3 regions of the Chryseobacterium sp. Chry.R1 genome follow, and region 1 is predicted to be linked to each of the others. Evidence: riboswitches for the same ligand, from Rfam matches in the RefSeq annotation. Region 1 holds a riboswitch; each other region holds the start of a gene.
What was found. Region 1 has a riboswitch for cobalamin ahead of AAEU33_RS10230 (TonB-dependent receptor). Riboswitches for the same ligand answer to the same signal wherever they lie in the genome.
Positions count from the first base shown of each region.

Region 2: it holds a riboswitch for cobalamin, as region 1 does, so the genes downstream of both, AAEU33_RS03080 (TonB-dependent receptor) here and AAEU33_RS10230 (TonB-dependent receptor) in region 1, are expected to answer to the same signal.
Region 3: it holds a riboswitch for cobalamin, as region 1 does, so the genes downstream of both, metE (5-methyltetrahydropteroyltriglutamate--homocysteine S-methyltransferase) here and AAEU33_RS10230 (TonB-dependent receptor) in region 1, are expected to answer to the same signal.

Region 1 is NZ_CP151793.1:2,206,862-2,217,792, forward strand. It holds gene AAEU33_RS10220 (HD domain-containing protein) at 1-1,101, shown strand, start outside; gene AAEU33_RS10225 (hypothetical protein) at 1,280-2,320, opposite strand; gene AAEU33_RS10230 (TonB-dependent receptor) at 2,332-4,179, opposite strand; cobalamin riboswitch at 4,212-4,388, opposite strand; gene AAEU33_RS10235 (cytidine deaminase) at 4,494-4,976, opposite strand; gene namA (NADPH dehydrogenase NamA) at 5,084-6,136, shown strand; gene AAEU33_RS10245 (DUF2752 domain-containing protein) at 6,166-6,456, shown strand; gene AAEU33_RS10250 (CCC motif membrane protein) at 6,476-6,796, shown strand; gene AAEU33_RS10255 (NAD(P)-dependent alcohol dehydrogenase) at 6,991-8,016, shown strand; gene AAEU33_RS10260 (endonuclease) at 8,092-9,894, opposite strand; gene AAEU33_RS10265 (DUF4136 domain-containing protein) at 10,087-10,614, opposite strand; gene AAEU33_RS10270 (DUF5522 domain-containing protein) at 10,616-10,798, opposite strand; gene AAEU33_RS10275 (hypothetical protein) at 10,837-10,931, shown strand, end outside.
Region 2 is NZ_CP151793.1:626,330-637,260, reverse strand. It holds gene AAEU33_RS03095 (MbnP family protein) at 1-594, shown strand, start outside; gene AAEU33_RS03090 (cytochrome c peroxidase) at 581-1,633, shown strand; gene AAEU33_RS03085 (transporter) at 1,647-2,600, shown strand; cobalamin riboswitch at 2,701-2,885, shown strand; gene AAEU33_RS03080 (TonB-dependent receptor) at 2,997-5,024, shown strand; gene AAEU33_RS03075 (DUF5074 domain-containing protein) at 5,021-6,157, shown strand; gene AAEU33_RS03070 (cell surface protein) at 6,171-7,364, shown strand; gene AAEU33_RS03065 (DUF5074 domain-containing protein) at 7,390-9,663, shown strand; gene AAEU33_RS03060 (T9SS type A sorting domain-containing protein) at 9,917-10,705, opposite strand.
Region 3 is NZ_CP151793.1:2,929,620-2,940,550, reverse strand. It holds gene AAEU33_RS13275 (VOC family protein) at 1-278, shown strand, start outside; gene AAEU33_RS13270 (Crp/Fnr family transcriptional regulator) at 292-825, shown strand; gene AAEU33_RS13265 (Lrp/AsnC family transcriptional regulator) at 839-1,300, opposite strand; cobalamin riboswitch at 1,455-1,641, shown strand; gene metE (5-methyltetrahydropteroyltriglutamate--homocysteine S-methyltransferase) at 1,900-4,209, shown strand; gene AAEU33_RS13255 (hypothetical protein) at 4,537-4,737, shown strand; gene AAEU33_RS13250 (KTSC domain-containing protein) at 5,220-5,666, shown strand; gene AAEU33_RS13245 (efflux RND transporter permease subunit) at 5,822-9,007, opposite strand; gene AAEU33_RS13240 (efflux RND transporter periplasmic adaptor subunit) at 9,015-10,076, opposite strand; gene AAEU33_RS13235 (TolC family protein) at 10,086-10,931, opposite strand, start outside.

The DNA.
Region 1 (10,931 bases):
AAGCCGGAAGTGGAAGGGGGAACATTGGAAGATGACCAGAAGAGAAGGGATTTCACGATCAATGCAATGGCAATTTCTTTAAATAAAGATAATTTCGGGGAACTTATAGACCCGTTTAATGGAGTAGAAGATTTAGAAAAAGGAATATTAAGAACCCCTTTAGAACCTGCACAGACGTATTCTGATGATCCCTTGAGAATGATGAGAGCGGTTCGTTTTGCTTCTACCTTACAGTTTACGATAGAGGAAAACTCGTTATCCGCAATCAGCCAGGAGGTAGAAAGGATTAAAATTGTTTCGAAGGAGAGGGTTATGGTAGAATTCAATAAGATTATGCTTTCTGAAAAGCCGTCTATTGGATTAAGCCTGCTGGAACAAACCGGTCTTTTAAAATACATCATTCCTGAATTGATTGAACTGAAAGGGGTAGAAGAGGTGGAAGGACAGACCCATAAAGATAACTTTTACCATACTTTGGAGGTTGTAGATAATATTTCCGTCAATACAGACAAACTTTGGTTGCGTTGGGCAGCATTACTTCATGATATTGGAAAAGCACCCACTAAAAAATTTGTTGAAGGAACCGGCTGGACTTTCCATGGTCATGAATTTTTGGGATCGAAAATGGTGAAAACCCTTTTCCAAAAGCTTAAACTTCCCTTAGGGCCAGATATGAAGTATGTACAGAAAATGGTCAAACTTTCATCCCGCCCGATCGCTTTGATTACGGATGATGCTTCTGATTCTGCTCTAAGAAGACTTTTATTCGACGCTGGTGAAGATCTTGAAGATCTGTTTACGCTTTGTAAGGCGGATATCACCACGAAAAATTCAAAAAAACAGGAAAAGTTCAAGAGGAACTTCGAATATGTAGCGGTAAAGATAAAAGAAGTAGAAGAGAAGGACCAGGTAAGGAACTTTCAGCCTCCTATATCCGGAGAAGAAATCATGGAGATGTTTCAGCTGAAGCCGGGACGTGAAATTGGAATTCTGAAAGAGAAGGTTAAAGAAGCTATTCTTGAAGGTGAAATCCAGAATGATCATGAAGAAGCAAAAAAGTATGTTATTGCAGAAGCTGAAAAGTTAGGATTGATCATCTGAGTCCAAAACTATCAATTGAAAAAAGAAAAAGATCCGGAGATTTCATTTCCGGATCTTTTTTATTTGGATGTTGTCTGGTTTCTGTAGAAGAAATCCGGGCTGCCTAAGGCAGCCCGGAAAAAACACAAATGATGAAAAAAAAATAAAATTTATTAGTCTATTAAAAAGTAGAAACTTCTTAATTTAAATACACGCCATTAGTCCCCTTACCTGTTGTAAAGGATTTGATTTTTGATCCTGAAGTAGTATATACTGTAACCTCACTGTCTTCAGTAAAGTTCTTCACATCAGACGTAAAAATCTTTCCATCTACAACACTGAATCCGTAAAGTGTATAGTATTGTCCTCCGTCTACAGCAGTAATAATAGGAGTTGTAGGAGGAGTAGTTGCCGCCATAACCATTGAGTATACTTTATTTGCTGAAGAGAAGAAATATCTTCCACCATCAATCTGAAGATTGGTTGCATTAGGAATACCTGTCAACGTTGTTGTTTTCGTAATGCTTCCGGTACTTGAAATCTGATAAATATATGAGTCAGTAGTTCCTGTAGCAATAACATATACATTACCATTGTAGGAAATTGTTTTGTTGATATTTACATTGGGCAATGTAATTACAGATTGTACATCATTATTCGAAGTATTGATGTAAGTTATTTTGTTTCCGAATCCAAAGCTTGCATTTTGAACAAAAATATTTCCTCCTGCTTCAACAATTCTTTCAACGTTATCCGTGAATGTAATTTTCTTAACAAAAGATAGATCTGAATTTTTATAAATACTTACATATTTAGCTCCCTGATATTTATCATTGGTTACATAGATATTATTATTGGCAACTGCAACATAACGGGGATTATCTATTTGATTGGTAATTTCACCTGCACTTTTAAAAGTATATCGATTTACTACCTGGATTTTATTTGAGTTGTTTAACAAGAGATACGCTTTATCCCCGTTGAATGCCATAGCTTGTAAAACATCACCCAATTGGTTTCCATTATTATTTTTGGAAAAGATGCTGTTTTGACTAAAAGTTAAGTCTCTTGAAACGAAAGTTACTTCTGCATTTGGCTTTCCGAAATTTCCTTCGTTCGAAATTAAATATCCGTTTTCATAAGTTACTACAGGCAAAGTATTATCGCTATCAGTACTACAGGAAATATTGAAAAGTAGTACTACAGCAAATAAAAGTTGTAAAAGTCTAGTTATTTTCATGTTATTTTTTATTAAAAATTTATCGTTGCGGAAATACTGTAATTACGTTTTGGCATCGGATAATAAGACACCGTTTCATAAACAGTATTGGTTAAATTATTGATTTTAAAACCTAAGACATATTTTTTTAAGATCGTTGCTGATACACCCGTGTTCATGACGAAATAAGAATCTATGGCATCTTCTCTTTTTTCATCTGTTGTAGTGTATGTAAGACCATTAAAAACTCCCTGAACATAAAGTTTTAGGAAAGAATACTGATAATCAAAATTTCCAAAAACCTTATGGAGAGGGACATACATCATTTGCTTTTTAGTTTCCTGATTGATGGATTTTGCAAGTGTATATCCTATATTAAATCTAAAATGGTGTTCTTTAAGCTGTTTATCAAAAGTAATCTGTGATTCTAAACCATAAGATTTCACTTTATTGATATTAACTGGTGACCAATATCCGTAAGCTGTCGGCAACCACACTATATTATCCGATATATAAAGATAATACGGACTTAATGCAAGTTTAAAATTACCCCATTTAAACTCATGGTCCATATCCATCTGGTAAGACCTTTCCGGTTTTAGGTTTGGATTTCCTCCGGGATTCCAATACAGATCATTGAATGTTGGAAATCTGAAATTTCTGGATACATTTACTCCAAGATTATACCATTGTACCGGACTCCATTTTCCTGAGAATGAGTAAAGCAATGGTGAGCTTATATTCTCCACAAAATCCTTTTTAACACCAGCTTCAAAACGCAGATCTTTCGTCGGAAAATATCGTATTAATCCCGCTAAAGAGCCTACATTTCTACTTACATTACCAATTCCTTCAGTTTTTACACCTTGGAGATCAGGCTGATACCCTTCACCTTTGTTTACCTGGAATTCGGTGATGATGTTGACATTAAGTTCAGGTACGATGAAATAATTAAAATCATTTTTAAAGATATAATTTTTCCCTGTTGAACCACTGGTCTTCGGGGCATTATAATTGCCAAAATATTGGAAATTTTCTTCTGTGTAAGCAGCTTTTAAGCTATTTGAAAATTTATTTTTAGTAATATCCCAGGAAAGTAAGCTTCTGGTGCTTTGTGTCTCGTATTTTGTACGGTTGCCATTCTCTACAAAAATCGGATAATTCTGTGTCGAATCAAAAAACTGACTTTGCCATGAGATCGTCTGATGTCTCGCAATTTTATAGGAGATTCCAACATTAAACGTACTGTTAAAGTATTTGCCGTTTCTATTAATATAGTTTTTTTCTTCGACTTTATAATCATTCTGACTGATCGAATGATTTCCTGAGACTTTAAAACTCAGCTTTTCATTGCTGTAGGAGGCCGTTCCGAAATTATTAAAAGTACCAAATGATCCACCCTCAGAATACAGGGAGGCTTTAAAACCTTTATTGAAATCCAGATTATTATTGAGATGTATACTTCCGCCGATTGCACCACTTCCGTATATTACACTTCCGCCACCGGCTTTCACTCCGATCTCATCATATCCGAAAAGAGGAATATTATTAATGTCTCCCTGACCAAGAAATATCGAATTGATATTGATTCCATTCCAAACAAAGGCTGTCTGTGGAGCAGAGGTTCCTCTGAACGAAGGCGAAGAAACTGCACCTCGTCCGTTTTCCTTGATATAAATACTGGATTGGAAGCGTAAAAGTTCTGAAAGATTCGTGGAATTCTTTTCAGCATCCTGAGGAGTAATGGGAGTAACCTTATGAAAAAGTTTTACCTTGTTCATCTGATTGTCAAAAATATAAACGGTATCGATTGCTTTCTCTTGTCCCAGACAAAGAAAATAAGCAGATGACGATAAAAGCAGTACTAAGGTTTTTTTCATACTATTTTACTTTTCCACCGAAAGCAATATATTTTTGATATTATCATTTTGGCAGGTCTCCTGACTTTCGCATTTCTATACCTTCCCGTTTTCACAGTGGTTTATTATAGAAATTTTAATTGCGATCTACAGTTGCGGGGACAGTCTGGGATTTTCACCCAATTCCCTATTATTTCAATAGCTTGAAAACCAAAATTTTTGCAAAGATAAGTTTTTAAAAAGAAATCTCAGTCGTATCTGTTAATTTGTAATCAAAACAATGGTCTGCAGAAAAAATAACGTTTCCCAGAACCTCAGAATTGAGAGTTTCACGATTACAAGAACGTCGAGTCAAAGTAAAATGGCAATAGATCTTTAATCGAATTTACCTTAACGATTTCATCATTCATACTGGAAAAATAAAGATCAATATTTTCTTTTTGTTTTGTTTCGTATTCAATAAGACTTTGTCTGCAGGCGCCACACGGGGGAATCGGTGGTGTTTTTTCAGAAGATTCTTTAGGGCCTCCTACGATAAAAATCTTTTTGATCTTTTCCTCAGGGAAATTTGCACCTATCCAGAATAGAGCTGTTCTTTCAGCACAAAGTCCGGATGGAAAAGCTGCATTTTCCTGATTGTTACCGGAAAATACTTCTCCGTTTTCAAGTAATACGGAGCACCCGACCAAAAATTGGGAATAAGGGGCATAAGCATTTTCGCGGGCTTGTTTTGCTCTTTCGAAAAGTTTTTTTTCTATATCGTTCAGTTCAGAGCTATTTTTAAAATATTCGTAGCCGATCTGTATATCTTTTTTCATATATTTATTGGAGCCTAAAAAGGGGAGGTAAAATTAGTTCTTTTTAATCACGTGGGCAACCCGGGATTATTTCCTCTTCATTAGTAAAATTCAAAAATTAATAGACAATGTTATATACTCCGATACAATTCAGAAATATTAAACTCTCTAACCGATGGGTTATGTCACCTATGTGTATGTATTCAAGTGAAAACGGAATGGCTAATGACTTTCATTTCGTACATTACGGAAGCAGATCACAAGGTGGTACCGGACTGATAATGATTGAAGCAACGGGTGTTGAACCCCGGGGAAGGATCACTAATAAATGTATGGGAATATGGAATGACGAACAGGCTGAAAAACTTCAGCAGATTGTCAACTTTGTCCACTCCAATTCTGAGAGTAAAATCGGAATCCAGCTGGCACATGCCGGAAGAAAAGGCTCTACCTGGAATAATATTCAAATTCCAGTGGAAGAGGGGTGGGAAACTCTGGCACCTAGCCCGATTCCTTATCATCCTACAGAAAGAATTCCACACGCTCTGACGCTGGAAGAAATCAAAACTCAGGTTCAGAATTTTAAAGAAGCTGCAAGAAGAGCTGTGAAAGCAGGATTTGATATTATAGAGATCCACGGAGCGCATGGATATTTAGTTCATCAGTTTTTATCTCCGCTTTCGAATATACGAACAGATGAATATGGAGGCAGCTTCGAAAACAGAATACGATTTTTAATAGAAATAGTAGATGCGGTAAACGATGAACTGAATGATAATACTGCATTGTTTGTGAGAATCTCAGGAACAGAATATGCTGAAAATGGATGGGATATCGAAAGCAGTGTAGAGCTTGCAAAAATACTGAAGCAGCATAAGGTGGATTTAGTGGACGTTTCAAGTGGTGGGAATATTCATGGAGCAAAGATTGCTGTCTTTGAAGGTTATCAGGTCCCCTTATCATCACAGGTAAAAAATAAAGCTGAAGTGAAGACGGGAGCAGTAGGTTTGATCACAAAAATAGAGCAGGCTGAGGATATTTTACAGAAGGGTGATGCCGATCTTATTTTTGTAGCCAGGGAAATTCTTAGAAATCCATATATTGCAGTTCAGGGATCCTTTGAAATGAATGAAAACTGTTTTTTCCCACATCAATATCTAAGAGCTAAAATTTCTTCTTAATTTTAGAAACCAAAATAAAAGTTCAGGAAATGAAGATTGAAGATTTTATGCTACCTTGTCCAAGTAAAAAATTCTTAGGAATTGAATGTTTTGGTTGTGGTACCCAAAGGGCAATTGTTTTAGTCTTTGAAGGAAAATTTTCAGAGGCTTTTCATATGTTTCCTGCGGTCTACACCTTACTTCTTTTTTTGTTTATGGTAGGAGTGAACTTTATTGATAAAAAAAGAAGCTATGGTAATATACTGGTTTTTTTAGCCATTATTAATTCAATTATCATGGTGGTTTCTTATTTTTATAAACATCCTTTAACATTACATTAAATTATTAAAATAACTAACTATGAATCAAAAATTACCAAACGCGACAACCGTACTAGTACTAGGAATCGTCGCTATCCTCGGAAGCTGTTGTTGTAACGGGATTGTAGGTGTAATCTGTGGATTAATCGGAATGAATCTGTACAATAAAGATAATGCGCTGTATCTTCAGAATCCGGGAGTATATTCAGACTATGATAACCTTAAAACAGGAAGAATATTATGCATCATTGGTCTGATTATAGGAGTTCTGAGTCTTGCCTATATGATCTTTGTCCTTTCTACTGTCGGTTGGGACGGATATATGGAGCAGATTAATCAGCTTAAAAATATGGGAAAATAACTTTAATGATATGATCGAACTGAATGACCGCAATTTTGCGGTCATTTTTTGTTGGTAGGTTGTTTGTAATTTTCTTTAATATGATATGTAAATAGGGAATTTTATCGGAAACATGATTTATTTAATGGTATTTATTCATGTAAACCAGTATGTTATTAGTAAATTGAAGTATATAAATTTCAAATATTAATTATATGAAAGCAGTACGTTTTTTCGGACATAAAGATGTCCGTGTTGTAGATGATATGGAAATCCCAAAACCATCAGGAGAAGAAGTATTATTAAAGATTGGAGGTGCCGGTGTTTGTCATTCGGATTTGCATATTATAGATGAAGGTACAGTTTCAGGTTCTGTTTTTACTTTGGGACATGAGAATGCGGGATGGATTGAAGAAATCGGTTCAGATGTCAAAGGATATAAAAAAGGGGATGCTGTCTTAGTCTATGGACCTTGGGGCTGCGGGCATTGTAAACCCTGTCAGCAATCAAAAGAGAACTATTGTGACCATCAGTCAGAAATGGCGTATGGTGGAGGATTAGGACTGAATGGCGGGATGGCAGAATATATGCTTGTTCCATCGTCCCGTTTATTGGTTCCTATTTATGATCTCGATCCCGTTATAGCTGCACCACTTACCGATGCTGCTTTAACCCCGTATTCAGCCATCAAAAGGTCACTGGATAAGTTGATGGCAGATGAGTATGTGGTGGTGATCGGTGTTGGGGGATTAGGGCATGTTGCACTTCAGATTTTACGGGAGATCAGCGGAGCTGAAATTATTGCATGTGATGTCACAGAAGATAAGCTGGCCTTTGCCAGAGAGCTTGGAGCTTCTTACACCATTAATTCCAAAGATGCTGATGCTGCAGAACAGATCAAAAAGATTACCGGAATAAAAAAGGCTAAAGTAGTATTGGATTTTGTTGGAGCAACTTCGACCATTGAGTTGGGAACTAAGGTTGTAAGCCTTGACGGAGACCTTACCATTGTAGGATTGGGAGGAGGACATTATCAATACAATATGTCCGGATTGCCATTTGGGGTAAGTATGACTAATCCTTACTGGGGCTCCCGGGTGGAACTGATGGAGGTTGTAGGACTTGCCAGACAAAAGAAAATCCATATTGAAATTGAAAAATATAAGCTCGATCAGGCTAATGAGGTTTATGACCGGCTAAGAGAAGGGAAAATCAAAGGCAGAGCGGTCTTGATTCCCTGATATTTAAACTACCAATAAAAAGCCTTCTCTTAATAAAGAGAAGGCTTTTTTTATTTTAAATAAAATCCTGAAAGCTTATTTAACGATAAACTTAAGACTGGAATTATCCAGTTTTAAGATATAGATACCTTGCTCAAGATTTTTAATTTTAATTGAATTCCTGCTGTTTTTGAAGGGGCTGTTAATTGTTTGCATTACTTTTCCTTGCAAATTATAGATCTCAGCTTTTTTAATATTCTGAGTTTCTCCTTTTATGAAGATCTCCTGATTTGAAATGGGATTAGGATAAACCTGTAAATCTTTTGACTCAGGCTGAACATCAGAAGAGATACTCTTGCTTTGCTTTCCTGTTCCGGAATAGCAAGTCCAGCTTAGGTTGTCAAGAGCTACACGATTGCTTGATGAATTATTATCCAATGTCACTACTACATTCCCGGAAACATTAATATTATTGATTGTTGTGGTTGCAGTTGTTGCACTGTAAGGAATTGTTCCCACCTGTACTCCGTTTACCAAAACATTAAAGGTTCCTGCGCTTCCGCTGAATTTTAATTGAGTAGTTACCGTTAATGATCCGATACCATTAGCTGAGCTGCTCGATTTTAAAGAACCATCACGAACAGTAATCGCCTTATTGGAAATCGTCTGATCGGTTCTTGCATCTGTTGCAGTCCAGGTAATTCCACCATTGGTCCATGTTCTTGTAGAATAGCTTGATGAACTTCCCGTAGGAATGGTTTCAAAATTTTCATTGACACAATCTGTACCTGGATTCGTTGTTCCTCCGGATTCTGTAGTTGCAGAAACTGTTGAGCTGTCGGAAGATGTATTTCCAGCCGCATCCTTAGCTACTACATAAAAAGTATAAGTTGTGGATGAACTCAATCCTGAAATTGTTGCAGAAGTTGAAGCTACATTGGTTTTTAAGCTTCCGTTCATATAAACGTCGTAAGAGGAAACGCCAACATTATCCGTTGAGGCAGTCCATGAAAGAGATACACTACTTGATGTTTTACCTGAAACACTAAGGCCCGTAACTGTTGTAGGTGCCTGAGTATCGTTTGATGGTTGTTGAGATCCCCAGATCTGATCTACATAAGCAGGATTGTCAATAAAAGGATTTCTATTGCCCTGATAAGTATAAGAAGCATTATTTCTTAAGATTTCTGCCTGAGAAACAGGATCCTGATTATGCCATGCTAAAAGAACATTAAGCTCCCAGGTTTGTAACCCCGGAAAAGCTGTGTTTCCTAGCATATTACCTGAAGAGAAAGAAGAAAGCTTACTTTGATAACGCGTTACAAAATAAAAGATCATTCTGGCCACATCTCCTTTGAATTCATCAATTGGCTCGAAAACTGTTCCCGAATACCCTGAGGATACGGAGTTTCCTAATTTTGATCCATTTTTGGATGTAAATGTTGCTGTTCCTACTTTTCCGAAAGGATAATTGGATCTCATTCCGTTTACTTTACCATCGGTAGCTCTGATGAAGTTGATATCTGAAACCATCGGTGATGCTTCATTAAACAAGCTTTGTGGTACAATATGTTCACGGTTATAGCAATTTCCTTCTACTGAATAAGTTCCGCATTGATTCGTCACCGGAGTATAGTTGTACGGATCCGCGCCATTGGGCTTCTCGGAATAAATATCCATGATAGATCCGTCGTTTTCATAAGTTTTATCAATATCGGTAGTTTTATATCCGGTCCAAAGTCCTCCATAACCTTTGTCCTGGTGACCATTGGTAATAATGGAGCTGAGTTCTGTTTTCAAAGCAGCTCCTGTTAATCCATTGGCAGAAGAATAGTATCCTGCAGGAGCCTGGGCTTTAGCAATACCTGCTAAAGCAAGAAATAAGATAATTTTTTTCATATTTAATAAAATTTAGGGTGTAAGATTACTACATTTTTATGAAATGAAAAATTACATTTCTGTTAATTTTGGCCGTTTATATTATGTATGGTATATATTTGATAAGATAACTACCGTGATGAACTACAAATTAATAAAAAAAGCCAATGCAAAATCATGCATTGGCTCAGTATAATTGATTTAAAATAATCTTTATTTTCTTTGTGGAGGATAGTTCTTCATAATTTCCGCCATAATTTCAGGGATCTGTCTTTGTTTAGCTCTTGGTGAGTCTACAGATATTCCGCTTCCTATACCTTGCCAAACCAGCTTATTGCTTTTCGTATCTACCAGGTCTACAATTAATGCTCCTTCATTATAGTTACTGGTCCATGTTCTGTTCATTCCGATACCCCATCCAAAAGGTCCTCCCCATCCCCACATTCCGTATGGTGAATAACTGTTGATATCCGTTACTTTTTTATGATTAGCTTTTACATTAACAATAAGATCCGGATTTTCTCCAGAAGAAAGACCTTTGCTTTGCAGCTGTTTTGATAATTCATTCAAAACCCTGTCTTTATCAATATCATTAAGTTTCAAATCATCAATTCTTATTTTGTATGTTTTATAAGAAGTGAAATTAGCAGTTTCGGCATAGTCAGAACGAACCTGAAAAGGGCTGCAGGAGGTTAAACCTAAAGTAGCCGCAGCTAACAAAATAAAAATATATTTTTTCATTTTATTTATTTTTTTTATCGTTTTTAATGAATGTATCAGTCTTTTTATCGTATCCGTAAGGACAATGTCTACAGCCACTCTTACAACAATATCCTCGCTTCAGATGAAACTTTTCTGTAAAGACTTTATATCCCTGTTCGTTATAGTAGAAGTCTTCATGTTCTTTGATGTCAAAATGAGCCATAAGTTAAATCTTGATCAAAAACTTTTATATTTGTTATTATGATAATTGTGTGCCAAAAACCATTAAAAAAATTAAAAATTAATGGTATTGCTCTTTTTCCTTTTATCTTCGTAAGAAAACCCGAAGATAAGGA
Region 2 (10,931 bases), 1.6 Mb from region 1:
CTGATTGATGAATCCGGAAAAGAATTTAAATACAATGAAAATAATCCTGATAAAGGAGCCTTTATCATAGACCAGGCAGATGCCGTAGCAGGAATCGTTTATGTAAACCTTACCGGAATTCCTAAAAACAATTATAAAAAAGTGAAGTTCGGTCTGGGAATCAGCCAGAATGCTTATCTCTTGGGAATGGACGGGCAGGCAGAGTTTTGGAATAAAGCTAAAACAAAAGGAATGTCCTGGTCCTGGGCTGCGGGCTATGTTTTTGTAAAACTGGAAGGAAAATACGGAAGTACTGCGGCAGAGAAGGAGTTTATGAATCATACGGGAAATATGGGAAATGTAGCGGCTAATAATACTCCTGATTTATACCGGGAAATTACTTTAGACCTCCCAACAACGGCTAGAGTGACCGGAAAAATAAGACCGTCGATTCATATTCTGGCCGATCTTAATCAGTATCTGAGTGGTGACACAAAACTTACCCTGAATACATCTAACGATATGATGATGGGGTCGAGTCCGCATTTGGTAAGTGTAACCAACAACCTTACTAAAATGTTTACCGTAAACCACGTTCATAATGATGAAGATTAAAAATATTCTGAAGGCAGGATTGATTATTGTTACATTTTTTAATATCATATCGTGCTCAGATGAGGTTATTGAGCCATTGGAAAAGGATGAGGCTTATAACTTACAGTTTCCAGCTTATTTTCCTGAAATGACGTTTGATAAAACTGGGAATCCGGTCACCAAAAATGCAGTAGAGCTGGGAAGGAAATTATTCTACGAAGGAAGGCTTTCCCGAAATAATACCATTTCGTGCGGATTCTGCCATATACAGGAAAATGCTTTTACGCACCATGGGCATAATGTGAGCCATGGCGTGGATGACAGGATCGGAATACGCAATGCCCCTCCTATCCAGAATATGGCATTCTTAAAACGATATATGTGGGACGGGGTAATTCATAACCTTAATGAGCAACCCATTATTCCTATTACCGACGCAAACGAAATGGATAGTTCAATGCCTGAAGTGATTGCTAAATTAAATGCCGACAGTAAGTATAGAAATCTTTTCAAAGCCGCTTATGGTGATGAATATATTACAGGGGAAAGGGTTTTGAAGGCTTTGTCACAGTTCATGGTAACGATGATTTCTGCTAATTCTAAGTATGACCAGTATAAGAAGGGAAAAGCAACTTTTACTACAACGGAAATGAAGGGAATGGCACTATTCCAGCAGAAATGTTCCTCATGCCATAGCGGAGAATTGTTTACGGATGAAAGTTTCCGCAATACAGGAATGTATTACAATAGTCAGTTTAAGGATGCCGGGCGTTACAGGGTAACATTAGATCAGGTAGATTGGATGAAATTCCGGGTACCCAGCTTAAGAAATGTGGAATATACAGCACCTTATATGCATGACGGGAGATTCTATACCCTGGATGCTGTTCTTAATTTTTACTCAGATAATGTAGAGGACAATCCTAACCTTGATCCGCTGCTTAAACAAAACGGACATATCGGACTCACAATGAACAGTGCGGAGAAGCAGTCCATTATTGCTTTCCTGAAAACTCTATCTGATAAAGACTTTGTTACCAACCCAAAATTCTCAGAATAAATTTGAATCAAACATGAAAAACATTTTTTTAATAGTATTGGGTTTATTTTTATGCCAAATAGCCTATGCAGAACCCATAAGAGACAGTTTGTATATTCCTGAAAATAGCTTTAACCCCAGCAAATTTTTTGATGATGATTGTGATGCTTGTGGCTGTGCTGCAGGAAATGGATCATCAGGATTTGAGTCTTTGCTTAATCCTCAATTTATAGGAATAAAATATTTTGCACAGCATTATAAAGCCAAAGAAAACCTTTTTGTGAATGATCTCACCCAGGATCAGTACTTCAATACCGTCCAGTTATGGGGAAAAGTTCCCATTACGAAAAAGCTGAGTGTTTACGGGAGTTTCCCTTTTCAGTTTCATGAAAAAAAAACAATGCAGGGAGACATCAGAATTAATGGAATAGGGGATCTGAATGTAATGGGTATTTATCAGCTGATCAATTCTAAAGATGCATCTCACCAATTAAATGGAGGATTAGGAATAAAAGTTCCGTTAGGAAGATTTGATGAAAAAGGAATTACGGGAGTGAATCCGAGTTTCCAATTGGGAACAGGAAGCTGGGATTACCAGATGGTTGTGAACTATAAATACCAAAAGAACAAAGTTGCGGTAATTGTTAATACGGATTATGCTGTTAAAGGTGAAAATAAGAAGTATTATCAGTTTGGAAACCAATGGAACTATGCAGCTACCGGATTTTATCAGCTTCATGCGGACAAAAAAATGATCTTTTCCGGGAAAGCCGGATTACAGGGAGAAGTATATGATAGGAATAAGCAATTTGATGAAGCCTTACCGGATACTGCCGGAAGTGCTTTATATGGAAAATTAGGCTTTGAACTTTCTTATAGTAAATGGAGCCTGGGTAGTGAACTGATGCTTCCTGCCTATTCAAACCTAGCGGGTGGAAACATTGAAGCTAAATCCAGATTCAGTGTGTTTATTAATTTTGGGATATAAAAATCAAATGAACATTCCGTTACTCATGTAATGGAATGTTTGTTTTTATTCTGTTGAAAATCATTTTATTAAGTATAATATTGTTTCTAAGAAGAATTTTCTATCTTTGCCGGAATCTGGTGAGCTGTAAAAGGCTTTTAAAAGGGAATCCGGTGTAAATCCGGAACAGACCCGCTGCTGTAAACTCTAAACCAAAATTTTTGATGTATATATCCACTGTTTTTAATGGGAAGGATTTCAAAAATGGAGTAAGTCAGAAGACCTGCCAGAAGATTAAAGTTTGATGCTTTCGTGGAATAAAGCTAAGGACAACAATGCTTCTGTGCAGTTATGGCTGTACAATGTTATTGCTGCTTTCTTATATCCATTAGTGTCAAGATTATTCTCAATGAGCTAATGGAACCGAAATTTACTTTTACAACTAAAAAAATAATTATCACAATCCTTGTGCTAATTAACCAGCTTTATTTTTCTCAGTCAAGAGATAGTATAAAGGAAAAAGGGATCCTTCCGGTTACCATTTATAAAAAAGATTTTAAAGAAATTCTTCCCGCTCAAACTCTTTCAGGAGAACAGCTGGAAAGGTTGAACAGCCAGTCCGTAGCCGATGCATTACGCTATTTTTCGGGAGTACAGATCAAGGATTACGGTGGAATTGGCGGATTGAAAACGGTTAATATCCGAAGCATGGGTAGCCAGCATGTCGGTGTTTTCTATGATGGGATTCAATTGGGAAATGCACAAAACGGGGTTATCGATCTGGGAAAGTTTTCGCTGGATGATATCGGAGAAATTTCATTATACAACGGACAGAAAAGTGAAATCTTTCAGCCTGCAAAAGATTTTGGATCTTCCGGCTCAATTTATCTCCAACCCAAGACTCCTTATTTCTCCGGAAATAAAAAAACAAATCTTGTACTTAGAATAAAAAACAGCTCAATCGATCTTTTCAACCCGTCATTTCGATTGGAGCAAAAGCTTTCAGATAAAATTTCCGCAAGTTTCAGCTCCGAATTTATACAGAGTGACGGACAATATAAATACAAATACCAGAAAAAACACCCCGATGGTACTATAGCCAATGATACAATTGCAACAAGATATGATTCTTATATTACTGCCAAAAGATTTGAGACCAGCCTGCAGGGAAATCTGAATAATGGAGACTGGAATGTCCGGGGCTACGGATATATTTCAGATCGTGGGATTCCCTCAGCAATTGTGAATAATGGTTTTGATCCGAAAGGACAAAAATTACTTGATAGAAATTATTTTGTTCAGGCTCACCTAAGGAAAAAAATATTTCCAAAATTTGAGACTCAGCTCAAAGCTAAATTTGCCTACGACTATACCCGGTATATGGATACGGTAAATGTAGCTGAAACAGCTTTAAAAACAGATAATACATATATCCAGAGAGAATTATATTTATCATCTTCCAATATCTACTCAATTACACCAAACTGGGATGTTAGTGCTAATGTTGATTTCCAGTATAATAATCTGGATTCCGATCTTAAGCTTTTCTCATTTCCCACACGTTATACCTCATTGGTTGCTTTTGCAACCACTTACCAATGGAACCGGTTTAAGTTTCTTGGAAGTGTTTTAGGCACTTTTATTCGGGAGAATGTTGAACGTAATTCCAAGTCGCCTGATAAGAGTGAATGGACACCCTCTGCATTTTTGAGTTACCAGCCACTGGCCTTTAAGAATTTAACAGTGAGAGCATTTTATAAAAGGATTTTTAGAATGCCGACTTTCAATGACCTGTACTATACTATGATCGGGAATGTTTTTCTTAAACCTGAACTTACCAATCAATATGACATAGGTTTTACTTATCAGAAGACTTACGACCATCAGGTTCTGAAAAGTATTTACTTCAAGGCAGACGGGTATTATAACAAAGTGGAAAATAAGATCATTGCAGTACCCACAACCAATCTTTTCAGATGGATGATGACGAATCTTGGAGATGTTCAGATCATAGGATCAGATGTGAATATACAGGCTGAGCTGGACCTTGGGAAAGTAATATTGAAGCCATTGTTGAGCTATACCTACCAAAGTGCACGCGATTTTACTGAAAAAGGAGAGTCATATTATGGAGATCAGATTCCTTATGTGCCATGGCATTCAGGAACTTTTACTTTGATGGCTGATTATAAGGAGTGGAGCTTTAATTATAGCTTTATGTATACGGGGAAACGTTATGATGCACAACAAAACAATATTGAATATAATCTCATCAGACCCTGGTATACGCACGATTTATCGATTCAGAAAAAGTTTAACTGGTATTCTCACCAGTTCAAGGTAAGCTTTGAGGTCAATAATACTTTGAATCAGCACTATGATGTAGTAAGGAACTATCCAATGCCGGGAAGAAATTTTAAACTTATTGTAAGCTATACATTATGAAAAAAATAAGCTATTACGTGTTCTTATTCATTGCGTTTTCATTACTGTCATGCAGAACAGATGAATACACTCCGAAAGAAGAAGTTGAGACGGGTCTTACACAACCGGAAAATACTGCAATCAAAGGTTTTTATGTTTTGAATGAAGGAAATATGGGGAGCAATAAATGCACACTTGATTTTTTTGATTATACAACAGGAAACTACAGAAGGAATATTTATGCAGAAATTAATCCCAATGTTGTCAAAGAATTAGGCGATGTGGGAAATGATATTCAGATTTACGGAGGTAAATTGTATGTTGTGGTGAATGTATCCAATAAAATCGAGGTGCTGGATGCAAAAACAGCAAAGCGAATCAAAACAATCCAGTTACAAAACTGCAGGTACATTAAATTCAAAGATGGAAAAGCCTATGCCAGCAGTTACGCTGGGCCGGTTGATATTAATCCTAATTCTCCTAAAGGAAAAGTTGTGGAGATTGATACGACTTCCCTTGCCATTCAAAGACAAGTTACCGTAGGATATCAGCCTGAAGAAATTGAGATTGTGGGAAACCAGCTTTTTGTTGCTAATTCAGGAGGGTATATGGTTCCAAATTATGATAAAACTGTTTCTGTGATCGATCTCAATACATTTACAGAAAGTAAAAAAATAAATGTTGCAATCAACCTTCACCGCCTTAAAAAAGATAATTACGGGGATTTGTATGTAAGCTCAAGAGGAGATTATTACAATGTACCATCAAGTTTATTCCTCGTGGATGCAGCAACCGGAACAGTGAAAAAAGATTTTCATCTCGCAGTGAGTGAAATGACCATTGTGAATGATAAGCTTTATTACTATGGAAATGAATTCAATTATAATACCCATTCTTACACTAAAACTTTTGGAATTATTGATGTAAAGACCGAACAGGTGATTTCTGATAAAATTATCGATCAGGAATATGCAGATGCAATCAAGGCTCCTTATGGAATTGCTGTAAATCCCATTACTGAGGATATTTATATTACCGATGCGAGGAATTATGTATCCACGGGATTTGTCTATTGCTTTAATAAAAGTGGTCATTTCAAATGGAAAACGGAAGGAGGGAATATTCCGGCTCACTTTACCTTTTTGTATAAATAACTGAATCTTAGATATGGACAGAAAAATTTTAAAAATAATACCTGCTGTACTGGTTATATTTCTTTTAACCGGAATGTCAGGATGTAAAAGTGACAGAGATGAAGAGTCTTCATTTAAGGGATTGGAAGAGTCTTATACGATCAATCGTTTTAAGGTACTGAATATTCCCGTAAATGTTCCTGGTAAACTGACCTGGAGTATTAAAGATTCCATTATTTCTGAAGGATCCGAACTCGATTTTATCAGCCCTTACGCGAAAACATATCCACTGACACTGAAAATAGAACAAAATGGAAATGTGAAAACATATCAATCTACCATTATTGTAAATAAGGAGCCGGGTTCCTACAGTAAATATATTGCCAGTGTACTGGATTTCCGCCCTGCAATAGGACAGTTTACCAATGAAATTCCTGAATATCTTGCTGGAAATACAGCCAATACTATGTTGCAAAAAGCCAGGGAATCTTTAATAGGCTCAAATTCCACATTGATCAGTTTAGGAGGATTCGGGGGCTATGTTGTTTTTGGGTTTGATCATACGATTCCAAATATGAACGGCCGGGATTTTAAGATTCTTGGAAATGCTTTCTGGGGAAATAATGCTAACGATCCACGTTCGGGTTCTTGTGAGCCGGGAATTATTATGGTGGCTTATGACAGAAATAAAAACGGGAAACCTGATGATAATGAGTGGTACGAAATTGCTGGAAGCGAATATTTTAAAAATACAACCGTAAAGAATTACAGCATCACTTATTTCAAACCCAATGAAACTAAACTTCCTGTTCCCGGAAGTGAGCCATGGCAAACTGATATCGAATATATTAAATGGCAGGATAACCAGGGAAATACCGGATTTAAAACCAAAAACGGGTTCCATGACCACAGCTATTTCCCTTTATGGATTTCTGATGCTTCTTACAGCTTGTCAGGAACTAAATTACAAAACAATTTTTACGATCAGAGTGGAAATGGGTCTTATTGGATTGGTAAATCATATGACTTTGGATACGCGGATAACGCTCCGAATAATGATGAGGCATCCAATATTGATATTTCCTGGGCTGTAGATAAGAGCGGAAAATATGTAAAGCTTCCGGGGATCGATTTTGTAAAAGTGCATACGGGAATCAATCAGGAAGCAGGCTGGCTGGGAGAAGTGTCTACGGAAGTAGCAGGAGCGTACGATTTATACATAAAATAAAATTCAACAATAAATTTATTTAAAAATGAAAAAGATCTATCTTTTAACATTACTGTTATTCTTTGCATTTTTCACGAATGCACAGGTCACAGTTCAGGGCGTGCCCCGAAATGACATCAAACAAAATTCAGTACATAAAAATGGGCTGAAAACAACAACTACCGTAACCAGTTTTTCTGATATTCAGTACTGGGTGGGGACGGGTTCTAAAAAGGCGGCTTTTGTTGTCCAATGGAATGATGGAAAAAATCCTGATGCTTTAGTTTGGGGATTTAAGTGGGATGGAAATGCTACAGGAGAGGATATGCTAAAGGCCATTGCTAAAGCGGACCACCGTTTTTATTCTTTGCTGTATCAGGGAACTACTTTCGGAACAGCGATCGGAGGACTTGGTTTTGATCTGAACGGACAAGGGACCAATGGATTATACAAGAATAACAATGTAACATATCCATTGTATCCTTTAAATGGTATCATCAATACGACAGCATATGATTTCGATGATTATACAGCGATAGATGCGGCTAATGATCACTGGAAGTCTGGCTGGACTACCGGATACTGGTCTTATTGGGTGAAGAATCCTACAGATACCGATTTTGGATATTCTAGTTTAGGTGCCAGCAGCCGTACTTTAGAAAACGGAGCATGGGATCTTTGGAATTTTTATCCGGGAATGGTTGATCAGCCGATTTCTACAACATTAACACCAGTATCGGCTTATACTTCACCGGCAACTTTTACAGATGGCTATTTTATGGTGAATGAAGATTGGTACGGGCATACCAATGGCTCTGTTAATTTTGTAAATAATAATGGACAGATCAACTATAGGATATATAGTGACAAAAATAATAATGAAGCATTCGGAGCTACTACACAGTATGGAACGATCTATGGTGATAAGTTTTACTTTATTTCGAAACAGGCTGCTGATGGGGGTGATACACAATATACACCTGGAGGGAGACTTGTTGTAGCGAATGCCACTACCATGCAAAAGATCGCTGGATTTAATACTATTGGAGGAGGAGACGGAAGGTTTTTCCTGGGTGTCAATGAACATAAGGGATATATTGGGACCACTACCGGAATCTTTTTATTTGATATTGATAATTTGCAGGTTGGAACTTTAGTGCCCGAAACTAATGGTAAAGGCCAGATTGGGAATATGATTCGTACATCACAATATGTATTTGCTGTGACACAAAACGGGGGAATTCTTGTGATCAACCCGAATACCAACGCTGTTGTTCAGACTATTGCAGGTGCATTTTATTCAATTGTACAGGCTAAAGATGGAAGTGTTTGGGCGATTCAGCAACAGAAATTGGTGAATATCCATCCTACTACTTTTGTAACAACAGATTATGCTATTCCTACCACCAAATACATTGGAGACTGGGGAGCATGGTATGCCGGAAGATTGACGTATAGTACCAAACAAAATTCGCTGTACTGGATCAACTCAATTAATGCATTCTCTTCGGGTAGCCAGATTGTGAAATTTGATGTTACCAATAAAACATTTAACGAAAGCTTTGCCGCAATTCCAGGACAAACGGGAACTTACAAGCAGATTCCTTATGGAGCTGCTTTGCGTGTAAATCCTGTTACGGATGAATTGATTTTGAATACAACAGAAAGTGGTTATGGAGCACACTATCAGAAAAACTGGGTACATACATTCAGTAGTACAGGAGCTCTTACCAATACTAAAATATTAAATGATTATTATTGGTTCCCTGCGGTTACTGTGTTCCCGGATACTATTGCTCCAGTTGTACAAAGTACATTCCCATCACAAACTACTGTGAACAGTACGACTACCATCGACCTTAAAACAATGGTTTCTGATGCTGATAACCTTTCGTTAGCTATTGTAAAAACTGTAAAGTCCAATAGTAATTCAGGAGTTGTAAATGCTGTGATTAATACAAATGATGAGTTGGTATTAACACCGCAAAGTACGGGAACTTCTACAGTTGTTATAAGCTTTAATTCAAATGGAAAGCTTGTGGAAAAATCACTTGTAGTAAATGCTAATTTGTCTACATTAGGAACAGCGGATGTTAGAAAGCTTGAATTGGGAATTTATCCTAATCCTGCGACAGATGTTCTTAATATTAAAACTCAGGATAAAGTATTGAATACGGTAGTATATGATGCTTCCGGAAAAATTATTCCTACTCAGTTCAGTAATGGACAAATCAACGTAAGCACGCTTACAAAGGGAATTTATATTCTAAAGGTAGTTACTGATAAAGCAGTTTACCAGCAGAAATTTATTAAGAAGTAAATTCTTAAAGAATAGTTTATAAATTAAACCCTCTATCATGTGATAGAGGGTTTTTATATAGATTAAGGGCTTTTGTAAGATACCATGAAACAGATTATATATCCGTTTTTTAACTGATTTCCCGAATGCTTACTCTCGTAAAGTTGAAAATATTCAGTGGCAGAATGATCTTGATTATTCTAAATTGATTACAAATAAATACGGCAGGCTTTTAGCCTGCCGTATTTTTCACATGTTGTTATTACATGTTTTTTTATTTAATCATGATTTTACGAGAGTATATTTTTCCTTCTTTTGTTGTAAGGATCATAATATAAACTCCTTCCGGTAGTGTAGATTCAAACGTTTTTGATTTTAGTTTTGAACGGTACACTTCTTTTCCTGATGTATTGATTAAAGCAACGTCAGATCCTTCGAAAGGTACATTTCCATCAAGGGTAACCTGACCATTCTTGCTGTATGCCATTAAGCTGATGTGTGGATCTTTGTACTGATAAGCGTAATAAATACGGAAACCTCCATTAAGGTTAAGCAATCCTGAGTTAAGGCTTATTTTCACACGGTCAAAAGGTTTGTTCATGGTAAGTTCAATAGCTCCTCTACTTGCATCCGTCCCACCAAGCTTAAGAACATCATCGAACATATTCATATAATCATTATTGGAAACATCCCCAAGAAATGTCTCTATAGATATTCCTCCTATGAGTTGTGCAGTAAGAATAGATTGATCTGTACCAACACCAATGACAAGTTTATTCGTATCAGCAAGGATATTGGACGTAGGGAAAATCAGAGTCTGTTCTGTTCTCCCTAATAATCCAATAGGAACAAGTAGGGTAGAGTAGTCGTTTTCGTTACTGCCTACTGCGTTTTCTGGATTTTGTACAAAACAGGCAACACAGATACCATATGCCCGGTTTGTTTGACTGCTTGCGTACACTTTGTTAAGTTGTGCAAAAGACATTGTGTTCATTAGGAACAATAAGGAAGCCAAGACTACTTTTTTCGTCATGCTTTGGCCTGCGAATAGATTTGTTTTCATATGTTAGAAATTAGTTTTTAGAATTTTAAAATTACAAAAAAAAAGGTTACGATAATGTATTTATTTCATATTTATGTGATTTAATAACGATTTTTAATTTTTTCTTAACTTAAGCAAGTCGTTGAAAATGAAGTAATCCCTTATCTATAAAGGGATGTCAAATATTGTATTATGTATTTTAATTCTACCTATAGTGTGAAAAATTCATTAAGAATTAACGATGGCT
Region 3 (10,931 bases), 720 kb from region 1:
GAGATAACCGGAAAGCGCTTGCTTTTGGAAACCAAAAAATCAGCCTGCATCAGAAAGGCAATGAATTTGAGCCAAAGGCACTACATGCTACTCCCGGTTCTGCAGATCTGTGCTTTATTGCCACAACAGATGTACATGATATTTTAAAAGAACTTAAAGAAAAAAACATCGAAATCATCGAGGGTATTGTTATCAGAACCGGGGCAACAGGCAAAATAAGGTCCGTCTACTTCCGGGATCCTGATCAGAACCTGATTGAAGTGAGTAATTATATTTAAAATCTTCGTGAGCATGTCCCCAGATAAAAACGCCTTGGCTAAAATCCTTAGTAATTTTGAACAGGAAGAATTACCCAACAAAACCTTGCTAACGGAAGAAGGTAAGATGGCACGTAAATTTTACTATCTCAAAAAAGGAGTTGCCAGAGGTTGGCTTAATAATGACGGTAAGGAAATTACATTTCAGTTTTTGTTTGAAGGAAACTTTATTTCGTCGTGGGAAAGTTTGTTTTATAATTCTCCAAGTATTTATAATATCGAAACGATAGAACCCTGTACTGTATACAGCACTTCTATTGAGGATTTCAGACAAATAATTGAAAATAATCCGGACAGCAAGGAACTTTATTACAGCTATCTACAGGAACGCTTACTTAAATATCAGAAGCTCTTTATTTCCCGTATAAAAGATTCTGCAGAGGAAAGATATAATGAGCTTATAAAGCAATCCCCCGAGATTTTCCGCCGGGTTCCTCAGTATTATATTGCATCTTATCTTGGTATCACGTCTGTATCATTAAGCAGGATCAGAGGAAAAAAAATCTAATAAGAGATGTACTCTATATAGTAACTCCATGGTTATTCTTCACTTCTGCCATTACAAAAGTACTGTGTGTGCTACCTATCGAGTCGACGGAACCTAATTTATTAAATACAAAATCCTGGTAGTGTTTCATATCGCGTACCTGAACTTTGAGAAGGAAATCAAAATCGCCCGAAATATTATAGCATTCCGCAACTTCGTCTATCAGTGTAATTTCCTGTACAAAATCATTTCCCACAGACCTGTCGTGGATCTTTAATTTAACCTGACAGAAAACTGTAAAACCACGATTCAGTTTCTCAGCTTCTAAGACAGCTGCATAATGTTTGATATAACCCTCCTGCTCCAACCTTTTAACACGCTCAAAAACAGGAGATGGAGAAAGGTTAATTTCCTTTGCCAATTCTTTAACGGTCAATTTTGCATTTTTTTGAAGGATTCTTAACAATTGAAGGTCTTTATCGTCTAGTCTTTCCACAGGATAATATTCTTTTTTCGATTTATATTTTCAAATTTACAGAATAAATAACTCACAAATTCAATTCAAACAAAACAATATCCTTAATTTTTGCATTTACGCCAATTAAACATCTTAAATTAATACCTTTACACCCTATTTTGTTCTTTAACATACTTCATCAAACGGAAAAGGTTTTACTTAAGGTAGATTAATAGGGAATCGTGTGAAAATCACGAGCTGTCGCGCAACTGTAAGTAACACAACAGAGGTTTTTGTCCCCGAATATCCACTGCCACAAGCGGGAAGGATGACAAAAACTGTTACAAGTCAGGAGACCTGCCTGTTCCGAATTGACAATGCTTTCGCGGTCTGAAGCTTTTGGTCATACAGATGATACTTTTGAACGTATTGAATTGGGTTTTAAACTCAGAATTTATTTGAGTTTAAACGTAATGTTTTTTATGAAAATTAATTTCAGGCTACTCAACAAACTATCCCTCACTGGAAAAATTACGTCTATATTGTATCTTCTCTATTGCTAAAAACTATTTCCCGATTGCGTCATGAAGCATTATAAGAACTTTTAAAACCAAAATTTAATTAAAAGTTTAAAGAAAATGCAAACACACATCCTTGGCTATCCGCGAATCGGTAGCAACAGAGAACTTAAAAAAGCCTGCGAACTATATTGGGCAGGTAAAACATCGTTACAGGAACTTTTAGAGGCAGGAAAAAAGATCAGAAAGCAAAACTGGGAACTACAACAAGAAGCAGGAATTGATCTGATTCCATCCAATGACTTTTCTTTTTATGATCAGGTATTGGACATGACATTATCTGTTGGAGCTATTCCTTCCCGTTATCAGGATATTACATCAAATGAGCTAGATCTTTACTTTGCTATGGCCAGAGGTTATCAGAAAGAAGGACACGATATTACAGCCATGGAAATGACAAAATGGTTTGATACCAATTATCATTATATCGTTCCAGAATTCCAAAAAGATCAGCAATTCAAATTATTCTCCCATAAAATCGTCAATGAGTTTATTGAAGCGAAGGAAGCAGGAATTCATACAAAGCCTGTTATCCTTGGATTGGTAACCTATTTATTATTAGGAAAAGAAAAAGAAGAAGGTTTTGATAAATTGGATTTAGCACAAAATCTTCTTCCGGTTTACGTCGAGATCTTAAAAGAGCTTGAAAAAAACGGAGCAGAATGGATCCAGCTGGATGAGCCGTTTTTAGCACTAGACCTTGATCAGAAAGCAAAAGAAGTTTACCAGAACATTTATGCTGAAATTGCCAAACAGTTTCCGAACCTTAAATTCATTGTGACCACCTATTTTGATGGGTTAAAAGATAACCTTTCATTGGCCACTACTCTACCTGTTGATGCACTACACATTGATCTGGTAAGAGCCCCGGAACAATTGGATGAGGTCATCAATGCAATTCCTGAAACATTAATCCTCTCATTAGGAGTCGTAGACGGAAGAAATATCTGGAAAAACGATTTCAATCAGTCTCTGGTTTTCATCAAAAAAGCTATTGCTGCATTAGGTTCTGAAAGAGTTTTCATTGCACCGTCATGTTCATTACTTCATTCTCCTTTCGATCTTGACCTGGAGAAAAATGAAAATATACTATCTCCGGAGATCAAACAATGGATGGCTTTCGCCAGGCAAAAAGTTTATGAAATTGTTACCTTAAAAAAATTAGCTTCAGAAAACCCGGATTACAATACTTTACAGGAATTAGCTGAAAATAAAAAAGCTATTGAAAACCGAAAAGTTTCAACACTGATTCACAATCAGGATGTGAAAAACCGTATTGCCGTAACTACAGAAAGTGACGCACAGAGAAACAGTCCTTTTAATGTGAGAAAAGAAGCACAGCAGAAGGCATTGGAGCTTCCTTTATTTCCGACAACAACAATTGGGTCCTTTCCTCAAACCAAAGAAGTAAGAAGCTGGAGAGCTCAATTCAAGAAAGGAGACCTGACTGCCCAGAAATATGATCAGCTGCTTAAAGAAGAAACACAGAGAACCATCCAATGGCAAGAGGAAATCGGAATTGATGTATTGGTACATGGAGAATTTGAACGCAACGATATGGTCGAGTATTTTGGGGAACAGCTCGCAGGATTTGCATTTACTCAAAACGGATGGGTTCAAAGCTACGGAAGCCGCTGTGTAAAACCACCGGTTATTTATGGAGATGTTCACAGGCCTCAGCCAATGACGGTTTACTGGTCGCAATATGCCCAGTCATTAACCCAAAAATGGGTAAAAGGAATGTTGACCGGCCCTGTAACCATTCTTCAATGGTCATTTGTACGTGATGATCAGCCTCGTTCGACCACCTGTAAGCAGATTGCTTTGGCAATCCGTGATGAAGTAAACGATCTTGAAAAAGCAGGAATCAGAATTATCCAGATCGATGAACCAGCTATCAGAGAAGGTCTTCCTTTGCGTAAGGCAGAATGGCAAAATTACCTTCAATGGGCTGTAGAAGCTTTCAGAATCTCCGCAAGCGGTGTCGAGGATGCTACACAGATCCACACTCATATGTGTTATTCCGAGTTTAATGACATTATCCACAATATCGCCGATATGGATGCCGATGTCATCACGATAGAATGCTCAAGAAGCCAAATGGAGTTATTAAATGCTTTCGCAGACTTTAAATATCCAAACGAGATCGGCCCCGGAGTATATGACATTCACTCTCCAAGAGTTCCATCAAAAGAGGAAATGGTCACATTGCTGAAAAAAGCACAAGCCGTAATCCCGGCAGAACAGCTTTGGGTAAATCCGGATTGCGGATTGAAAACCCGTCATTGGGAGGAAACAGAAAAAGCATTGATCGCTATGGTAGCAGCTTCGAAAGAAGTGGCTGCAGCTTATTCGACTGAGAAAGTATAATAGAACTGATTATTATTTTTTTTATATTGTAAGGCAGAGGCGTAAGCTTCTGCTTTTTTTGTTTAATAAAATAAATCAATGACTACAGAAGAATTCGTAGGAAATTTTTATCACGAAAAACAAAATATCATATATTTATGTTTTGTTATATTTAAAACTTAGGAGCTATATTTTCATGGGAACTTGGTAAATGCAGAAGTTAATATTTTACCGTAGGAATATTTTCAAAGAAAATTAAAAACAGCAGGGATTTAAGATTTGAAGAATCTCAGTTAATTGGAACTGTTAGAATTATTAAAATTGTAAATTCCAAACTACAGAAGTAATATGAAAATTCTATTTATTTTAATTACAATTTCAGGATCATTACTAGGTCAGTCAAAAGAACTAAAACATAAAAACTACAGCCATTTGGATACTATTGATGTTTATTCAAAAGATTATCCCACCAAACTTGTCGAGGGATCTGGATTAATAAAAAATAAAAAAAACAGAAATGTAGGTGCAATAGGATTCTCCATCAAATAACTAAAGATAGTAATGGTAAAATTATTCGAATTTTAAAATCTGAATCCAATCATTATATAAAAGATCATAAAAATCCACAAAAAAGTATAATTCGCGAAATCACAATTTATTATGATGATTCTCAACCTGACCTAGCAAAATATACAAGTGAGACTTTAATAAATAATTCATTAGTAAAAACAGAAACTAAACTTTTTGATTTAAAACAAAATAATAATGATCTTCCCGGGTTTAAAAATGTCAAAGATTTATTAGATATGATAAAAAATGAAGATTATTAATTCTTTTCCTTATCTTCTTATTATAACAAACAGCTTCAAATAAATTAATAATGAATAAGTTATGATTTTCTGGAATTAATTACCTAATTTTGCACCCCAAAAAAAGGATTATACTATGGAATCTAAAATAGCATTGTACTCATTCATACTTATGGATATAACAATTACATAGAATCCTTAAAATCAATAAAATATATAAATATGAAAAGAGTTGGTGAACATAGAAAGCTTCTTGGGGTAGATAAAACAGTAACATTACAGGAGTTAAAAACCATTTACAGGAATACGATGAAAGATTCTCATCCTGATAAATTCATCAATGATGAAGCCGGGAAACTGGAAGCTGAAGAAAAAAGCAAATCTGTGATTGAAGCCTACCACTTTTTGGTGAGCATTAACCCGGAAACACAGGAAAAGTATAAAGAGGAATATGTAGAAACAACTACAAAATCTAATATTCACGATTTCTATTTTGAGAAACAGGTTCTGAAGATCCAGCATTTAAACGGAATGATGTATGAATACCTGGGAGTACCAAGAAACACCTTTATTAAAATGGTAAATGCTGATTCACCAAGCCGTTTTGCAAGAAGACACATTTACGGAAACTTCATCTACAGAAAGTCAGGTGAAGCCATGGCAGATTAATTTTTTGCATAAAATAAAAGCGAAGGCTTTCAGTTTATTCTGGAAGCCTTTTTTATTGTGGAGAATAGAGTTTAAAATTTTGTTGGCAGCACAGGGAACAATCAAAAAAGCGTATCAAAAATGATACGCTTTTTCGGTTAATTAAGGTTGTTATTTTAATCTAAATGTTTAGGAGTAAATCCGTCATCACTTAGTTCTCTGTGCTCGTAATCAGCCTTCATTTCAGCCTCATAGTCTGTTTTCTCATGCTGACCCATTCTTCTTAGAATTGAATCAAACAGAGAGTATACTACTGGTACGATGATCAAGGTAAGGAATAGAGACGATGTTAAACCACCGATAACTACCCAAGCCAGACCTTTATTAAATTCGGCTCCTGCTCCACTCGCCAATGCAATTGGCAACATCCCGAAGATCATCGCGATGGTTGTCATAAGAATAGGACGAAGACGAGCATGGTTAGCCTGAATCAAGGCATCGTGTGTATTTGATCCTGCAGCTTTTCTAGCATTGGTAAAGTCAACAATCAGGATCGCATTCTTCGCCACAAGACCAATCAACATGATCATCCCTAACATCGTAAAGATGTTCAATGAATTTGCTGTTAAAGCAAGGATAACCATAACTCCGATCATCGCAAGCGGAATCGAGAACAATACCACAAACGGATAAACAAAACTGTCATATAAGGAAACCATTACCAGGTAAACCAATACGATAGCTGCCAATAAGGCAATACCTAAAGTACCGAAACCTTCCTGCTGGTTTTCCATATCACCACTCCAGATGTAATCCACTCCGATAGGTTTTTTATCGCTCTTCATGAACTGGTCTGCCCATTCATTCGCAACATCCCCCACCGGTCTACCTACCGCCTTTGCTCTTACTTTTACGGAAGGAGATTTATCTCTACGCTCAAGTAAGCTTGGTCCTGAACCCATTTTCACTTCTGCAAACTGACTCAAACGAACCTTTTCTCCTCTAGGATTTGTGAACATCAGGTTCTTAACATCATCAATAGACTGTCTGTTCGCATCACCGAAACGGATATTGATATCATATTCATATTCTCCGGCTCTGTATTTCCCATCTGTGTTTCCGTTGAATGCTGTCTGCATTGTTTGTCCTACACTCTGAAGATTCAAGCCTAAAGAAGCCATTTTATCTCTGTCAATATTTACCTGAACTTCAGGGTTACCGGTATCTGTTGATAGTTCTGCATCTACTGCTCCGGGAACTTTTTTCAATAGTTCCAGAATTCTTGTTGCCTCTTTTACTGCTGTAGCATTATCAGGAGCTGTTACAACCATTTCGATCGGTGCATTTTCAGCACCCAGGATACCAATTGGAGCCGTTTTAAACTCAACTCCTGTAAATTTCTCTTCTAATGCTCTTTTTACTTTAGCTGCTTTGATGTTCGTACTTTCAGCACGCTCAGATTTATCAGTAAGGTTTACCTGAACTTCAGACTGATAAGTCGTTGCCTGAGCTCCACCAAAACCTGTTGACTGCTGACCAACAGTGGTAATCAGATCCACAACATCTTTATCATTTCTTAAAAACTTCTCTACATCTAAAGTTAACTGGTTGGTCTTTTCAACGGTCGCATCTTTTGATAATTCCATTTGAACTAAGAACTGACCACGGTCGATTGGAGGGAAGAATTCACCACCAATGAAACCAAATGCTACCAACATGAACGAAGAGATCAGAATAATAAAGGTGATCACTACCGTTGATATCCTTCTTAACGTTGACTTCAGACACCACTCAAGAATGCCTGTGATCCAGTGTGTGAATTTATCAATCAGTCCTTCAAACCAAAGAATGAATTTTTCAAACCAGTTTTTACCTGTTAAGTGCTCCAGCTTACCAAATCTTGATGATAACCAAGGGATAATGGTAAATGATGCCAACAATGATAATAAGGTTGCAATAACAACCGTGACGCAAAATTGCCCAAGGATGTTTGCTACAAGACCTGAACTCATTGCAATCGGAAGGAATACCACCACGATTACCAATGTAATTGCAGCAACGGTAAATCCAATTTCAGACGCTCCATCATACGCAGCCCTGATCTTACTTTTACCCATCTCCATGTGACGGTAAATGTTTTCCAATACCACGATCGCATCATCCACAAGGATACCAACCACCAGGGATAGTCCTAATAAACTCATCAGGTTCAGTGTATACCCCATCAGGTTCATTCCAATGAAGGCTGCAATTAACGAAGCCGGAATAGAGACCATTACGATAAAGGCATTTCTGATACTGTGAAGGAATAGTAACATCACAATAGCTACAAGGACGATTGCCAGGAACAAGTCAAAAATAACGTGGTTGGCAGATTCAAGAGTAAAATCCGTAGTATCATTTACTACCTTCACTTTTATCCCCTGAACTTTATACGCTTCTTCTACTTTTGCTATGGTTTTCTGAACACTTTCAGATACAGCAACCGCATTCGCATCAGACTGTTTTTTAACCTGCATTAAGATCGTCGGAAACTGGTTAAATCTCGCCACTTTCTCAACATCTTTCTGAGAGTCGAAAACGGTAGCAATATCGGATAAACGAACCTGAGCTCCATCTTTATTGGAAACAACAAGGTTGTTCATTTCCTGGATCGATTTATATTTTCCGGATAATCTGATCGTAGATTTTGTCGTTCTCGATTTCAAACTTCCTGTAGGGAAATCCAGGTTGGATGAAAGGATAGCCTGCTGAACATCTCCGATGGAAAGTCCATAACCCTGCAATTTTTTCTCATCAAGATTCACCTGAATCTCTCTTTCCTGTCCACCTACAAGATCAACCTGTGCTACTCCGTTTACACGGGAGAAAATAGGCTCTATTTTTTTATCTAAAAGGTCATAAAGTTCTTTGTTATTCAATTTATTCGAAGAAACACTCATCGTAATAATAGGTAAATCATCCAATGAGAATTTATTCAGTGAAGGCGGATCTACATCATCCGGAAGATCTTTAAGAACTGCATTTACTTTACGCTGAGCATCATTCAAAGCATAATCCACATCCGCACCATCGTTCAGCTGAACCATGATCACGGATAAACTTTCATATGATGAAGACTCTACTTTTTTTACATTTTCCAAAGAACCTACGGCATCTTCAATTTTCCGGGTTACGGAAGTTTCCACCTCTGCAGGCGAAGCTCCCGGATAGGTCGTAGAAATTGTTACCATATTGGTTTCAAACTTCGGAATCAATTCGTATCCCATGAGTGTATAACTCAGGATACCTCCCAGTGTCAGAATTGTAAATAATACAATTACCAACGAGGGTCTTTTGATCGATATTTCTGCTAACTTCATAAGTCTACTACTTTACAATATTGATTTTTGACCCGTTATCCAAGTTGATCTGTCCGCTGGTAATTACCTGTTGACCTTCGGTAAGACCTGTAAGAATCTGTACTTTATCTCCGTACACTTTCCCGATCGTTACTTTGATCAATTTGGCAGTTCCATTTTGAACGATAAACAACTGGCCAGAGCTCACCCCGTTTACAAATGCTTCCGCAGGAACAGTAAGCATGTTCTGAGTTTCAGCTCCGTTGTTTGTTTTGAAAACTGCAGTTGCATACATACCGGCTTTCAGGTTTCCTTTGTTCGGAACTTCAATTTCTACCGGGAAATTTAAAGAAGCATCACTTTTAGGAGCAATAAATGTAATTCTTCCACTGAAAGAATCTTCAGGTAGAACATTTACGCTAATTGGAACTACCTGACCTAACTGGATTTTCCCAACCTGGCTTTCATCCACCAGAACGGAAAGTTTTAAGGTATTGATATTAACGATCTCAAACATGGAAGTTCCCACTGAAACTACAGTTCCAGGCTCCACCATTTTTTTATTAATTGTACCGCTGATCCCTGCCCGGATGCTGGTATCATTTACTCTTACACCCTGAGCTTTTACAGCAGCTTGCATATTTTTAAGCTGTAATCTTGAATTATCAAGCTGTTGCTTGGTAACTCCTCCTGTTTTATAAGCATTTTCATAACGCTGATTGTCGATAATTGCGTTTTGTAAGTTATTCTGAGCCTGTGATACATCTACCTCAATAGCATCTCTTTTAATAGTTGCTAAAGTCTGACCTGCAGAAACTCTTGAACCTTCTTTTACTAGAACACTTACAATACGTCCTGCAATTTCAGAAGACTGATTCATTTCCTGCTTTGGAAGAAACGTTCCATTCGCTGAGTAATCCGTATCGATATTTTCTCTCTTTACGGTTACCACATTCACGTTGATCTTATCAACCTGCTTGGCAACTTCTTTTACTTCCTGTGTCTGTTTTTCTTTGTTTCCCGCAATCTTATAAGCTGCTAAACCAATAAGTACAGCCGCTACGATGATATATATTAAAGTTTTTTTCATTTTAGTTTATTATTGGTTTTCTAATGTATTTAATTCTCCTTTAGCTTTGATCAGTTTTATCTCAGCCTGCTTATAATCCAGCAATGCATTCGCATAGTTCTGCTTTGCCTGAGTAAGGGCATTTTCAGAATCCAGAACTTCTGTAAGTGTTGCTAAACCATACTGATAATTGGATTGTGTGTTGCTTTGAACCCTTTCTGCCAGTCCTACATTATTTTTCATGCTTTCGATATTGATGATCGCATTTTCCATATTGGAAACCGCATTTTTATAATCCAGGTTTAGGCTAAGCTTAGTTTTCTCAATATCCTGATCCAGATCCTGAATATCGATTTCAGCCTGTTGAATCTGAGCCTTGGTTTGGCCACCCATAAAAATCGGAACTTTAATGGCAAGACCTATGGAAGCAAAATCACTCCAGTTGGTTCCCTGAGAAGATCCTGTGAAATAAGGAAATTTATTTCCTAATCCCTGCCATCCGTAATTGGCTGTTAATCCCACGGTAGGATAAAGATAAGCTTCTGTTGCTTTTTTACTAAACTGTAATAACTCTCTTTGTTTATTTAGTACTTTTAATTCAGATCTTTGTTCCAGGCTCACATTGGTTGCTAAAAGCTGCGGATTGGGTTCGATTGTTTTTTCTTCAAGCTCTATCGGTGTTTCAATAGGAACTCCCATATAAAACTTCAATGAATTTTTAGCCACTTCCACTCCGTTGATCAGCTGTTGCCTGTTCGATCCTATATTATTAAGCTGAACGTTGGTACGGTCCAGGTCTATAGATTTAGCAAGGCCATTATCAACTAAACTTTTGATCACATTTCTTACCCTTTCCGTATTAGCATAACTGGCTTC